Regions from separate parts of the Paenibacillus sp. FSL R7-0312 genome, predicted to be linked through region 1. Evidence: riboswitches for the same ligand, from Rfam matches in the RefSeq annotation. Region 1 holds a riboswitch; the other holds the start of a gene.
The links. A riboswitch is a leader RNA that binds a small molecule or an ion and turns the genes downstream of it on or off. The one in region 1 is predicted to bind glycine.
Positions count from the first base shown of each region.

Region 1 (7,506 bases):
CTGGGGGCCTCGATCGCCGTAGCTTTTACAGCAACGCTCTATGGTGTAGCCAGTGCTAATCTTATATTTTTACCCATCGCTTCCAAAATCAAATCCCGCAGCCAAAGCGAACTGGGCAGCATGGAGATGCTGCTTGTCGGTATCCTGTCCCTGCAGAATGGGGATCATCCGCACCTGGTCCGCAAAAAACTGACCGCCTTTATTCCCGATGTCTCCCCGGGACGCAGCAGCAAAAACAACCAGGGAGAGCCGCTATGAGACAAAGAAACCGCCGCCAGCGGCGTAATGGAGGTAAGGAGAGCAGGGACCGCTGGATGATTACCTATGCGGATCTGATTACGCTTCTGCTCATTTTTTTCATCATCCTATACGCCATGAGCAGTCTGGATACGCAAAAATATGCGATCGTTACCGGTTCATTATCTGATACCTTTAAGAGCGGCAGTTCTGTGCTTGAAGGCGGAAATGGAGTACTGGATGGGAATCTGGGGAACACCGGGGCAGCAGTCTCGAATGAACAAGAAGCAGGCGGAAGAACCGGCGGCGGTCTTTCTTCCGGGGGCAATGTGAAGGAGAATGGTTCGAACGGAACCGGGACAGGGACGGATACATCCGGTCAAGAGGGGGAAACTGCAGAACACCAGCCTTCGGCGCGTGAGCTCGCTTTTCGTGAGCAGGAGGCCAAACTGGCCGCGCTTATGGGTGTAATCACCAAATACGTGGAAGATAATAACCTTGGCGAGCAGATCTTTGTAGCGGATAAACCGCAGGGCATTGCCATCACGCTTAGCGACCGGTTCCTGTTCGATGCCGGCAAAGCCGAGCTGAAATCACCTGCCTTCCCGGCACTGCGCCAGCTCTCCGGCCTGTTCCGCGGAATCGGTGCCACGATCAGCATCGAAGGCCATACCGACAATGTTCCGGTAACCGCTGCTTCAGATTACACGGATAACTGGGAGCTATCCGGCGCCCGCGCACTCTCTGTGCTGCGCTTCTTCCTGGATAACGAGGGGCTTAGCCCCGATACTTTTCAGTATGCCGGTTACGCGGATACCAGACCTGCCTACGATAACGCTACCGTTGAAGGGCGGCAGAAGAACCGCCGGGTTGAACTCATTGTCCTGCGGCAGCTTCAGGAGGAAGAATAACACGTATCTGCAAGCGAATCAGCTCAGAAATCTGCAGATGAGAAGGCACGGCAACCATTTGCTAGTACAAGGAGATTGAACGCTATGCAGACTACAAACGGAACGACACCGGATGCCACCCATTTTCTCTATTTTCTGCGGCAGCTGGTTTCACTGATCATGATTGTTTTTGCTCAGGGAATCATCACCTTCTTCATTGGTTTATTATCTGTATTTATGATGTTCTTCTCCTCCGATTACTTCTGGGGCGACCTAGCCCATGTGTATCCACCCGATAAACTGATGTATATAGGCATGGACTTCCTTATTGCCGGCGCAGCCTTTGCCCTGCCCTGGCTCGGGGTCTGGTGGATGCTCTACGGGCTGTCCGAGGATGGACGCATCCGCTGTTTCCCACTTCTTTTACTCTTCGCCTATCTGACATTTGTGATCCTCTTTCTGCAGATCAATCCGGTCTATAACCCGGAAGCCATGATCCCTTCCTCCGCCGGGGAATCCACCTTTCTGGTCTGTATGGGCATGTCTGCCGTGGTGCTTTTCCCGTTTTATTCGGCCGGTGTGTATTACTTCGTACTTAAACCCAATACCCGTCCCAGAAAAAGATACCGGTTCCTATTGCTGTGCCTTATCTTTGCCGTTGCCGGTCTGGCTCTGCTGCCCGCCCTTTGGCACTTGGCGCCAAGTATTTATCCGGGGCTGCTTAGCTTTCCGGAGTGATACAGAAACGAAAAAAGACAGACCTCTCACATTAGTGACATCTAATGTAATAAGAGAAGCCTGCCATGTTCATCTGTGCGTAAAAACTATTCCCCAACCAATTCCTTATAACCAGCCGCATCCAGCAGGCCCGATACTGCATCCGCGAACTCACCATCAAGCTCCAGCTCAAAAATCCAACCGCCGCCGTATGGCTGATCATTGATCAGCTCCGGGCTGGATTCGAGTGCGTCGTTGATCTTGGTTACCTTGCCGGATACCGGCGAGTACAGCTCCGACACCGTCTTGACAGACTCGATACTGCCTACGCTATCGCCCGCGGAAATGGCTGCGCCGACTTCAGGAAACTCAACAAACACGATGTCGCCCAATAAATGCTGCGCATGATCCGTAATTCCCACACGTACTACGCGTCCTTCACCCTGCTGTGCCCATTCATGCTCTTCGCTGTATAGCAGGTTGTTAAGCACTTCACTCATTTCAAAGCCGCCTCTTTTCCACATTTGGAGTTCTAAATTTAGTTATAGCCTAAGTTATCACCTTGCCTAATGTCAATATAACTGACAGGAAAATTAAATTTGTCATCTTTTTGACGTTTTTTGATTGACAGCGTGCTTGTAAACCCGGTTTAATGGAGTCAGTAGAAAAACATATGGTTTGCGAATGATGGCATAGGGAGAGACTGACCCTCAGGGGCAGCGCCGAAGGAGTAAGCCCGGGATGGGTGAATCTCTCAGGCAAAAGGACCTTTGCCGGACGCATCTCTGGAGAGCATCCACAGCCTGGACAACAGGAAACGGATCACCAACGGGGAAACCTGCGGGCAGGATAGCAGGGTAACTCTCAGGTACAAAGGACAGAGCGAAAGTCAATTTATGCGTTAGTGCATAATGGCTTTCGCCTGTCCTTTTTTATATTTTTAGCTGAAACAGATACTGCGCTTATAAGGCGGCATTACCGTTTCTGCTTACATGTAAACAGACTAAGGGGTGACACGATGGAGTCTTTGAGAAGAACGCCTTTTTATGATCTCTATGCCGCTTATGCGGAGTCCAGATGCATTGATTTCGGCGGCTGGGAGCTGCCGGTGCAGTTTACTGGCATCGTTAAGGAACATGAAGCAGTCCGCCAGCAGGCCGGACTGTTTGATGTATCGCATATGGGTGAATTCATGGTTGACGGCAGCGGCGCTGAAGCCTTCCTGCAGCAGATGACCACCAATGATGTCAGCCGCCTAGCAGACGGCGCAGCGCAGTATACCCTGATGCTCTATCCGAATGGCGGCGTAGTAGATGATCTGCTGGTGTACCGCCTGGGCCATGAGCGCTACATGCTGGTCGTCAATGCCTCCAATATCGACAAGGACTTCCAGTGGCTGGAGGAGCATCTCACCGCTGAATTCAGCGGTGTCAGCCTGAAGAATGTCTCTGATGAGACGCTGCTGCTCGCTCTGCAGGGTCCGCTGGCTGAGATGATTCTGGCCGAAGTTACCTCTGCCCCGCTTGCAGAGCTGAAGCCCTTCCACTTCATCGAACACGCCGAGGTCTGCGGCGTTTCTGTACTGCTCTCCCGCACCGGCTATACCGGTGAGGACGGCTTTGAGCTGTACGCCCCCGTCCACACAGCGGCTGCACTCTGGAATGGTCTGCTGGCCGCAGGCGCGCCGCATGGCCTGACCCCTGCCGGACTCGGCGCACGCGACACGCTCCGCTTCGAAGCCAAGCTGCCGCTGTACGGCCAGGAGCTCTCGGCGGATATTACGCCGCTCGAAGCGGGTGTCCAGTTCTTCGTGAAGCTGGACAAAGCCGGTTTCATCGGCCGCGATGCCTTGCTGAAGCAGAAGGAAGCCGGCCTCCCGCGCCGCCTTGTGGGGCTTGAAATGATCGACCGCGGGATTCCCCGCTCCCATTATCCCGTATATGCAGACGGTGTGAAGATCGGTGAAGTCACAACCGGTACCCAATCCCCGACGCTGAAGCGGAATCTTGGACTTGCCCTGCTGGATGCTGCCTATACTGAGATCGGCACAGAGGTGTATGTGGAGATTCGCGGCAAGCAGCTGAAGGCTGCCGTGATCAGAGCCCCGTTCTACAAAAAGATCCAAGGAGTGAAGCCGTAATGAAGCACCGCTATCTGCCTATGACGGAGCAAGACCGCGCAGAGATGATGGAAACTGTAGGGATTCAGTCCATCGATGAACTATTCGCTGATATCCCTCAATCTGTCCGCTACCAGGGAACGATGCCAATGTCCGGCCCGCTGGACGAATATGCGCTGCTGCGCCATATGAAGGGTCTGGCTGACAAGAATGCCGACTTTGATACCCATGCCAGCTTCCTTGGCGCCGGACTCTATGACCACCACATTCCTGTTGTCATTAACCATATTATTTCCCGTTCAGAATTCTATACCGCCTACACCCCCTATCAGCCGGAAATCAGCCAGGGCGAGCTTCAGGCAATCTTCGAATTCCAGTCCTATATCTGTGAGTTGACCGGCATGAAGGTCGCTAATGCAAGCATGTACGATGGTGCAACAGCCTTCTCCGAAGCAGCCGTGCTTGCCGCAGGCGCCACCAAACGCAAGAAGCTGATTGTCTCCCGTACAGTTCACCCGGAAGCCCGCCAGGTGCTGCGCACTTCCGCCAATGCCTGGGGCCTGAAAATCGTGGAGATCGATTATAAGGACGGAGTTACCGATCTTGCCAAGCTGGCTGAGGCCATTGATGCCGATACCGCCGCCGTTCTGGTCCAATCGCCCAACTTCTTCGGCGGCATCGAGGATCTGCGCCAGATTGAGCCACTGATCCATGCGGTCAAGGGCCTCCTCGTGGTCAGCGCGAATCCCATTGCACTCGGCGTGCTGGAAACCCCAGGCAAGCTGGGCGCCGACATCGTAGTCGGCGACGCGCAGCCGCTGGGGATCGCCGCATCGCTCGGAGGACCAACCTGCGGATTCTTCGCGGTTGCTGAACCGCTGATGCGCCGCATGCCGGGCCGGATCGTCGGCCAGACCGTTGACCGTAACGGCAAACGCGGCTTCGTCTTGACCCTGCAGGCACGTGAGCAGCATATCCGCCGCGAGAAGGCTACATCGAATATCTGCTCCAACCAGGCGCTGCTGGCGTTATGCGCTTCCGTCTACTTGTCCGTGATGGGCAAGGAGGGCATGCGTGAGGTTGGCGAGCTGAACATCCGCATGAGCCACTATGCCGCCGGAAGGCTGGCTGAAATCACCGGTGCAGAACGCGTCTTCACAGCCCCGTTCTTCAATGAATTTGTCCTGAAGCTCCCGGAAGGGAGCAGCGTCAGTGAAGTGAACTCCAAGCTGCTGAAGGCAGGTTATCTGGGCGGCTATGATCTGGGCCGCGAGTATCCCGAGCTGACCGGACATATGCTGGTTGCCGTGACTGAGAAAAGAAGCAAGACCGAAATTGACGAATTCGCCACTGCACTGGAGGGCTGTATATGAAACCGGAACAAACCCTGATCTTTGAATTAAGCCGTCCTGGCCGCTCGGCTTACTCATTGCCGCTATGTGATGTGCCTCAGGAAGAGAGCATCAGCTCACTGATTCCTGAGGGCTTGCTCCGCAGCGAGCTCGTAGTGCTTCCGGAGGTATCCGAAGTGGATGTTATCCGCCACTATACCGCCCTGTCCCGGCGTAACTTCGGGGTCGATAACGGCTTCTATCCGCTAGGCTCCTGTACGATGAAATATAATCCGAAGATCAATGAGGATGTCGCCCGCTTCCCGGGACTCGCCAAGATCCATCCGTACCAGCCGGAAGAGAGCATCCAGGGTGCGCTTGAGCTGATGTATACGCTGCAAAAGGATCTCGCCGGACTGACCGGCATGGATGCCGTCTCCCTGCAGCCTGCTGCCGGTGCCCATGGCGAATGGACCGGCCTGATGATGATCCGCGCCTACCATGAGAGCCGCGGCGAGGTCCGCACCAAGGTCATCGTGCCGGATTCCTCGCACGGAACCAACCCGGCCAGCGCCGCAGCCGCCGGACTCGACACCGTCACCATCCCTTCCAATGATAAGGGAATGGTTGACCTCGAAGCACTGAAGGCGGCGGTCGGCAGCGACACCGCCGCGCTGATGCTCACGAACCCGAGTACACTCGGATTGTTCGAGACGCAGATCGTAGAGATCGCCGCAATTGTCCATGAAGCCGGCGGACTGCTCTATTATGACGGAGCGAACTCCAACGCTATCATGGGCATCACCCGCCCGGGCGATATGGGCTTCGATGTGGTCCATCTCAACCTGCACAAGACAATGAGTACTCCGCACGGCGGCGGCGGCCCGGGAGCCGGACCGGTCGGCGTGAAGGCGAAGCTGATTCCTTTCCTGCCCCAGCCGTCGGTTGTGCAGAACGAAGACGGCAGCTTCTCGCTTGACTCCGGCGGGCCGCAATCTATTGGCCGCGTCAAAGCCTTTTATGGCAACTTCGGGATTCTCGTCCGCGCTTACGCCTATATCCGTACCTACGGTCCGGACGGGCTGCGTGAGGTATCCGAGAATGCTGTGCTGAACGCCAATTACATGATGCACCGTCTCGCGCCTTATTTCGAAATTCCATTCCCGGGTGTCTGCAAGCATGAATTCGTCATGTCCGGCAGAAACCTCAAGCAGTATGGTGTTCGTACCCTGGATGTAGCGAAACGGCTGCTCGACTTCGGCTACCACCCGCCGACTGTGTACTTCCCGCTGACTGTTGAGGAATGTATGATGATCGAGCCGACTGAAACCGAAAGCAAGGAAACACTGGACGGCTTCATTGAGACGATGATTCAGATCGTTAAGGAAGCGCAAGAGACACCTGAGGTCGTTATTAATTCACCGCATACCACGGAGATCAGCCGTCTGGATGAGACCCAGGCCGCGCGGAAGCCGGTACTGAACTGCTCCTGCGGCTAAACCCCACTGACGGCAACGCGCAGGCGAAATAACTCCACCGCAAATAAATAGCCGGGCAAGCGATACGCTAGTATCACTGCCCGGCTATTCTTATGTATATATAGGCTTTGCGCGCCTTCTATGGCGTAAGCCGTTTGACGAACTGGAAGCGGTCATTCACCCGCATTTTACTGTAGATACTCTTCAGCATATTCCGAACCGTGCCTTCACTGATGCCCAGATCACTCCCGATGTGCAGCGCGCTTTTCTCAAGTAACCATAGCCGTGCTACATCCTGCTCCCGCGCTGTCAGCTTATATTCCTGTAAAGTCGCTTCCAGGCGGTATTGCTGCATCTCCGGGTTCTTCTCCATCCACTTCTCCATAATATTCTCGGCAATCTGCTGCACGAACGGAATCGCGAATTCAATCGGTTCTCCTCTATTAAAAGAAATGTCCACATATCCGAAGACAGTATCCTCATTCTGCAGCGGAGCACACACACAGTTCCAGTTCTGGAAGGCCTGGTCGGAATGCTCCGCTCCCCGCACTACCCCGATGCAATTCATCTCCATGGCCAAGGATACGGCATTCATGCCCGAGTGCTGCCTGCATAAGCTAACCCCCGGACGCAGCTCCGCCTGTTCCATCTCCTCCCGGGTAACCGGAGAAGAACAGACCAGCTCCAGAATGGTACCCGCCTTGTCCGTCAGGAATACAACATAAGGAATAGAG
Region 1 is NZ_JBBORE010000001.1:1,974,900-1,982,405, reverse strand. It holds gene MKX70_RS08585 (flagellar motor protein) at 1-258, shown strand, start outside; gene MKX70_RS08580 (flagellar motor protein MotB) at 255-1,148, shown strand; gene MKX70_RS08575 (hypothetical protein) at 1,233-1,865, shown strand; gene gcvH (glycine cleavage system protein GcvH) at 1,952-2,344, opposite strand; glycine riboswitch at 2,529-2,624, shown strand; glycine riboswitch at 2,628-2,727, shown strand; gene gcvT (glycine cleavage system aminomethyltransferase GcvT) at 2,863-3,984, shown strand; gene gcvPA (aminomethyl-transferring glycine dehydrogenase subunit GcvPA) at 3,984-5,336, shown strand; gene gcvPB (aminomethyl-transferring glycine dehydrogenase subunit GcvPB) at 5,333-6,793, shown strand; gene MKX70_RS08550 (LuxR C-terminal-related transcriptional regulator) at 6,912-7,506, opposite strand, start outside.

Region 2 (7,506 bases), 480 kb from region 1:
CCTGCAGGCGCCTTAGTACAATATAACCACAATCAATAATCAATCAGGGGGTTATGTTGATGTCTGCTGCAGTGGCTCGAACCGGGGGAATATCCCTCATTGTAATGGCGGTTGCTGCCGCGCTCTCGTACGGATATGTCCATGGGAGTCTGGTAGTGGATGGAGATGCCGCTGCAACCTTCGCCAATCTTCAGGCCTCTCCGTCGCTGTTCAGGGCCGGGATTCTGGGCTGGGTACTGATTATGGCCTGTGATGTGGCAGCTGCCTGGGCCTTATATCTGGTGCTGAAGCCTGTGCATCCGGGCCTGTCCCTGCTGGGAGCATGGCTGCGCCTGGCTTATACGGCAGTGTTGGGGATTGCTGTCTCCAGTCTGATCATGGTATCACTTCTTACCGGTAACAGGGAGGTTGCGCTTTCCGGTTTCACACGAGGGGAGCTGCAGGCCGAGGTCATGCTTATTCTTCATGCTTTTGAAGCGGTATGGTCGGCTGGTTTAATTCTGTTCGGGGGGCATCTGCTGATTATCGGTATGCTGGCGGTATGGTCGGAGAATATTCCGAAGCCCATCAGTGTTCTGCTGCTGCTGGCAGGCTTCGGCTATATTGTGGTTCATCTGTGCGGCACACTTGTGCCCGGGTATGTGGAATTCCTTCAAATTATCAAATGGGTGTTCATGCTGCCGATGACCGCAGGGGAGCTGGGGCTTGGCATCTGGCTGCTGTTCAAAGTCCCGGCTGCGCGTGCTCGCGCTCAAGCCGCTTCTTAATCCGGCTGAGCGACTCCGGTGTCATCCCGAGATAGCTGGCCAGCTGATGCTGGGGGACGCGGCTGATCAGGCCGGGCCTCCGATGCAGCAGTGCCTTGAGTCGGTCTTCGGGGGATGCCGCAATGAAGGCGGCGAATTCCGCCTGCACCTGTCCGAAATTCTCCTCGATCATCCGGCGTGTCATCAGCTCCAGCTGCGTGTGTCTGGCGTACATTTCCGTCTCGGTATTCAGCGCACCGACAACCAGTACGCAATCCTCCAGGCAAGTCAGGCTATATTCTGACGAGGCCTCCTCTTTATGCGCATTGAAGATAGCGATCGCCTGCTCCTCTGTGTAGAAGTTCGAGGTGATGTCGCGGCCTGTAACGTCTACACTATGCTGCCGCACACAGCCTTTTAACACGAAATAGCAATGACCGGGAACCTCACCCTGCCTAAGCAGAATGGTTCCCTTGCTGTATTCCTCGACAAGAATCTCATCCAGAATAGCCTGCTGCTCCTCTTCGCTGAGGGAGGTCAGCCGGGTCATATATTGGAGCAATCTATGCTTCATGTTTCGGATTCCTCCTTATAACGCTGCTGACAACATGTCAGTAGCGTTTGAACATTCTTTCACTCATGTATTGATTATACTAACTTCCGCATCACTTTTCTCCTTCTTGCTCCGCATGGAGTACAGGACGAACAACAGAATGAACCATAGAGGCGTACACAGCAGCGCCGGACGGGTCTCATCTGCGAACAGCATAATGATCAAAATGGCGGCAAACAACGTTAAAACCGCATAATTGATAACAGGTGTGAACGGTGCTTTGAATTTGGACGAGGCATGTAAGTCCGGGCGGTTCTTCTTATACTTGATATGACATACGAGCACAACACCCCACACCCAGATGAAACAAATGGCGCTGATCGTTGTAACGATGCCGAACGCTTGGCCTGGAATAATCTTGCTGAGCAGCGCCCCGGCCGATATTACAAATGTAGAAATAAATAATGAGTTCGCGGGCACATGATTTCGGTTCAGCTTGCCGAGCTGCGGGGATGCCTGATCTCTTCGACTCAGATTATACAGAATCCGGCTGGTCGAGAACATCCCGCTGTTGCAGGCGGAAGCCGCTGAGGTTAAGACGACGAAATTGATAATGCCCGCAGCAACTGGAATCCCGACTAGACTGAAGGTTCGCACAAAAGGACTTTCAGCCGCACTGAGCTGGGTCCACGGGTTAATGCACAGCAGCACGAAGAGCGCGCCCACATAGAAGAAGAGAATCCGCAGAGGAATCTTGTTAATCGCCGAGGGGATATTTTTCTCCGGATCCGCTGTTTCTGCGGCTGATACACCCACAAGCTCCACACCGACATAAGCGAACACAACCATCTGGAAGGAAAATAAGAAGCCCTTAACACCGTTCGGGAACACGCCCCCGTGCTCCCAGAGATTGCGAACGCTCACCGATCCTGCATCCGTCTTGAACCCGATGACCAGCAGAATGATTCCCAGGCCGATTAAGGCAAGAATCGTGACGACTTTGATTAGGGCAAACCAGAATTCGAGTTCGCCGAAGCTTTTGACCGTTAGCAGATTGAGTCCTAACAGAATAATCAGGCAGATGACTGCCGGTACCCACTGCGGGATATCGAACCAGTACTGCACATAGACGCCCACCGCAATCACATCCGCCATCGCCGTCATAATCCAGCAGAACCAGTAGGTCCAGCCCGTAATGAATGCCGCGCGCGGCCCCAAGTAATCCTCAGCAATGTCTGTAAAAGATTGATACCCCGCCTTCGAGAGCAGCAGCTCTCCCAGCGCCCGCATCACAAAAAACACGGCAATCCCCACGAGTAAATACGTGATCATAATGGACGGGCCGGCCTGCTGAATCGCTCTGCCCGATCCCAGGAATAACCCTGTGCCAATCGTGCCGCCGATAGCGATCAGCTGTACATGCCGGTTCGCCAAATCTCTCTTTAATTCTGTCTGTGCCATTGCCTTTTTCCCCCTTAATGTGTACAACGCTATGCTGCCAAATAACATAAAAAAGAGATTGGATGTCATCCAATCTCCCGGTTCATAAGAATATCAAAATAAGCTACCTGCGCTGCTGACCGTAAAGAATCAGCATAACAAATACAAATTCCGTACTCTTCTGTCCTTTTGCCTGAGATTGTGAACCCTTCGGCGCTGCGGTCTCCCGCAGTCTCTCCAGAAGCTGCTCCTGCTATAGTGTGATCCATAGCAATCATAGCCCGTGTGATGTATTAAATTGGTGAAGCGTTAATGCATTCTGATATTCTAACATATTACTCGGCATGTGAGAGATATTCTGTGAAAAAAGTCGCAATGTTCAAGAGTTCAACATGAGGTAACTTTTGAATAAACGGGGTCATCTGCAAGAGAGAATTCGTATCTGCTCCTCTACTATAATAAATTCATCCAGATTATGTAGAGCGAGGTTAGAACCAATGGCAAATCCTTCAACCGTAAAAGCTTTGACCAAGCAGCCCCTTTCACAGCAGCAGGGCAGCTTTGGCCGTTTGCTGCGGAACATTGTGAAATACCGGGTGCTGCTGCTCATGCTGCTGCCAACCGCAATTATTTTTTTCATCAACTGTTACATCCCGATGTTCGGATTATTCATTGCTTTCAAGAATATCAACTATGTTGACGGCATTATGGGCAGTCCATGGGCGGGACTCGACAACTTCCGGTTCCTCTTCGCCACATCCGATGCCCTGCGCGTGACCATTAACACCATCGGCTACAACGTTGTCTTCATTATCTCAGGGCTCATCCTCTCTGTATCCCTGGCCATTGCGATCAACGAGGTTCGCAGCAAGCTGGCCTCCCGTTTCTTCCAGACTGTTATGATTATGCCGAATTTCTTGTCCATGGTTGTCGTCAGCTTCATAGTCTACGCCTTCCTGCACCCGGAGTACGGCTTCCTGGTCAAGCATATTCTGCCCTTGTTCGGCCATTCCTCAGTCAATGCTTATATGCATCCCAATGCATGGCCCTATATTCTGTGGCTCACCAAGATGTGGCACTCGATCGGCATCGGCAGTGTCATCTATCTGGCCGCGATCACCGGCATCAGCGAGGAGCTGTATGAAGCTGCGGTGGTGGACGGCGCCAGCAAGTGGCAGCAGATCACCCGAATTACGCTGCCGCTCCTTACGCCTATCATGGTCATTCTCACCATTCTCAACATGGGCGGTATTTTCCGCTCCGACTTCGGGCTGTTCTACCACGTTACGCTGGACTCCGGTGCGCTGCGCTCCACTACGGATGTCATCGACACCTATGTATACAGGGGGTTAATTCAGCTCAATGATCTGGGTATGTCCTCTGCGGCGAACTTTTATCAATCCGTCATCGGCTTCTTCCTTGTTATCGGGGCGAACAGTCTGGCCCGCAAGCTGAACCGCGATACGGCACTTTTCTAGAACGGAGGATCTTAATGACTACTGCAACCCGAACCCGCGCCTATCCCAAAGGCTCCAAGAGCGCCCAGATTGTGCTGAACATCTTCTTCACTGCCTTCAGTCTGGCCTGCATCCTGCCTATTCTGCTCATTGTCGCCATTTCCTTAACCAACGAGAAAACGTTAACGCTGCAGGGGTATAAATTCTGGCCCGAGAAGATTGACCTGACCGCTTACCAATATCTGTTCAACCATTCGCAGACGCTGGTCAAAGCTTATGGAATCAGCTTGACCGTTACGCTTACCGGAACCCTTCTGGCAGTACTATTGATTGCTCTGTACGCGTACCCCCTCTACCGGAAGGACTTTCCCTTTAAAAAGGCTTTTAGTTTCTACCTGCTGATCACTATGCTGTTCTCGGGAGGGCTTGTCCCTTTCTACCTGCTGTACGTTAATTATTTGGATCTGAAGGACTCGCTGATTGCACTGATCCTGCCCGGCCTCTCCAACGCATTCTATATTTTCATTGCCCGCACCTTCTTCCAGCAGACGGTTCCCGAAGAGATGATAGAATCCGGCAAATTGGACGGGGCTTCGGAATGGCGGATTTTCTTCCAGCTGGTGCTTCCGATCTCGCTGCCTGTTCTTGCCACCGTTGGTCTGTTCACTACACTGACGTATTGGAATGACTGGTTCAACTCCATGCTCTTCATTAATGACACGGACAAGTACTCCCTGCAATACGTCATGATTCAAATGATTCGTCAGGCCGAGTTCTTCAAGAACCAATTGGCGGGAAGCGGTGTAGCCCTGCTCGTACAAGAGTCGGTTCCTACCGAAAGCCTGCGGATGGCCATGGTGGTGGTGTCGATTGGCCCGATCCTGTTCATCTATCCCTTCTTCCAGAAGTACTTCACCAAAGGCCTTACTATAGGGGCAATCAAAGGCTAACCCGGTCTGACTCTGGCGTAAATGCCGGTTAGAATATATGATCTAATTATCATTGAGGAGGTTCATACAAATGAGAACAACCAGAAGCTCTGGCGCGGTGTTTGCTGCTCTGACCGCCGTGATACTGGGCATTACCGGGTGCAGCGGAGGTAATTCTAACGCTTCCACCCCGTCCAAGGCAGAATCGACAGCAGAGGCCACAGCGGCCGGAGGCACGGAGGGCAGCAACCCCGATATTTCAACGTACCGGAAGTTAACCGTTTACACGGTTGGGAACTTCCCGCAGAATGATACCAAGGCGGTTGTGGAGGAGATCAATAAATATCTCAAGGAGAAGATCAACGCCGAGATTGACTTCCAGGGGCTTCCTTGGTCCTCCTGGGCCGAGAAGATGGCGCTGGCTTACCAATCCGGGGAACAGGTGGATCTGACCTTTGCCCCTAACTGGGCGGATTTCGCCAACAACGTAGCCAAAGGCGCATTCCTGCCGCTTGATGATCTGTTAGCCCAATATGGACAAGGCATCAAGGAGACCCTCGATCCCCGTTTCCTTGAAGGCGGAACGGTAGACGGCAAAATATATGCGATCCCCACCAATAAGGAAATTGGCGAGAGCCATACCATTATGTTCCGGAAGGATCTGGTCGATAAATACGGATTCGATGTGAACTCTATCCAGACGCTGGAGGATCTGGAGCCATGGCTGCAGACCATCAAGGAGAAGGAACCGGCCATTGCACCGATCTGGCTCTCCGGCAGCGGCTCCGATACGCTTGGCTACTTCGACAAAACCAAAGAGAGCATGAAGGAAAACTTCCGTTATGAGCTGGTTGCAGGCGCTCCTGCTGGTATCGTTCTCGATACCAAGACCGATAAGATGGTTATCAGCTCCATGGAGTCCGACACGGCCATCTACCGGATGAAGCTCTACGGCGACTGGTTCAGCAAGGGGTATATCAACAAGGATGCCGCAACGACCAAAACCAGTACTGAAGACGCTTTCAAGGCAGGGAAAACCTGGATGAAATTCGGTTCAGACAAACCGGACTCCGACAAGGAAGATTCCATCGCCACCGGCATTGAGCTGGTGAAGCTGAAGGGTAATGAACCCGAGATCAGTACAGCCAGCGTCAGTAACTCTATGATGGCCATTGGACGTACCTCCATTGATCCGGAGCGGACGATGATGCTGCTGAACCTGCTGCATACCGACCCGGCTCTGGTCAACCTGATTGACTTCGGCGTAGAAGGCCGGCAGTATGTTAAGGTAGAAGGCAAGGATAACTTCATCAAGCTCCCTGACGGCATTGCTACCCGTGCCGATACAGGCTGGGCGCCGGGCATTGAATGGATGTTCGGTAACCAGACCATAACCTATCTGTGGAAAGGCGAAAATGCCGATAAATGGGAGAAGTTCAAGGCCTATAACGAGAGCGCCCATAAAGTGAAGTCCTTCGGCTTCAACTTCAATACCGACGCTGTCAAAACACAGGTCTCCGTGGTCAGCAATATTATCAAGGAATTCCGCCCGCTGCTGGAAACGGGCAGTCTGGGTGTAGACAAGGTGCTTGAGGAATATAATAAGAAGCTGAAGGCCAACGGAATCGAAGAGATCCGTGCCGAGGTTCAGAAGCAATACGATGCCTGGAAAGCAAAACAATCCTAAATAAATAGGCTCGGGGGAAGGACGGTTTCTGTCCCTCCCCTTTCCTGCTGCCGGGGCGCAAATGTACCTGAGGGGTGAGACTGTGAAATTATCATTGCGATTCAAAGTGAGTGCACTTGTCTTACTGCTGGTCACGCCGCTGTTCCTCTTCCTCTCTTATACCAATATCTATTCCACCAACATTGTCCGGGAGAAGGTTGCGAAGTCCGCTTCGGATACACTGACCCTTCACTTAGGTACACTCGATGAGCTGCTGGAGCAGACCAGCCATTATCTGCTGCGTACGGCCAATGAGAACATGCTGCTGGAGCTGTATTCCGACAGCGGCCCCGACAGTGTCAATTATTATCTGTCCATCCGCAAGCTTATGGACCAGTGGTATAGCGATGTCAGCTACTACACCATCATCCGCAGTGTGTTCGTCTACCATCAGGAACGGGAGGAGTTATTCCTCAGCAGCCAGAGAGAGTATTATCAGGAGAAAGAGATGATTACTTCCGGACTGTCCTCGCGCCTTAAGACTCCTAATCTTCAGGCTTCCCTGAAGTGGGAGACCGTGACCATTGGCGGAGAGCCCGTGTTATTCAAGGTACTGCCGGACAAGAGCGGACGGCTCCTGATGGGGGTTCTGGTCAGCATTGACTCCCTGGCACAGCCTTTGACCCAGCTAGAGTCTACAGGAGGCAGCGAACAG
Region 2 is NZ_JBBORE010000001.1:1,493,191-1,500,696, reverse strand. It holds gene MKX70_RS06490 (DUF4386 domain-containing protein) at 60-767, shown strand; gene MKX70_RS06485 (Crp/Fnr family transcriptional regulator) at 724-1,320, opposite strand; gene MKX70_RS06480 (amino acid permease) at 1,384-2,760, opposite strand; glycine riboswitch at 2,911-2,990, opposite strand; gene MKX70_RS06475 (ABC transporter permease) at 3,237-4,217, shown strand; gene MKX70_RS06470 (carbohydrate ABC transporter permease) at 4,232-5,146, shown strand; gene MKX70_RS06465 (ABC transporter substrate-binding protein) at 5,217-6,812, shown strand; gene MKX70_RS06460 (sensor histidine kinase) at 6,895-7,506, shown strand, end outside.
Region 2: linked by a shared signal. The riboswitch ahead of MKX70_RS06480 (amino acid permease) and the one ahead of gcvT (glycine cleavage system aminomethyltransferase GcvT) in region 1 are both predicted to bind glycine.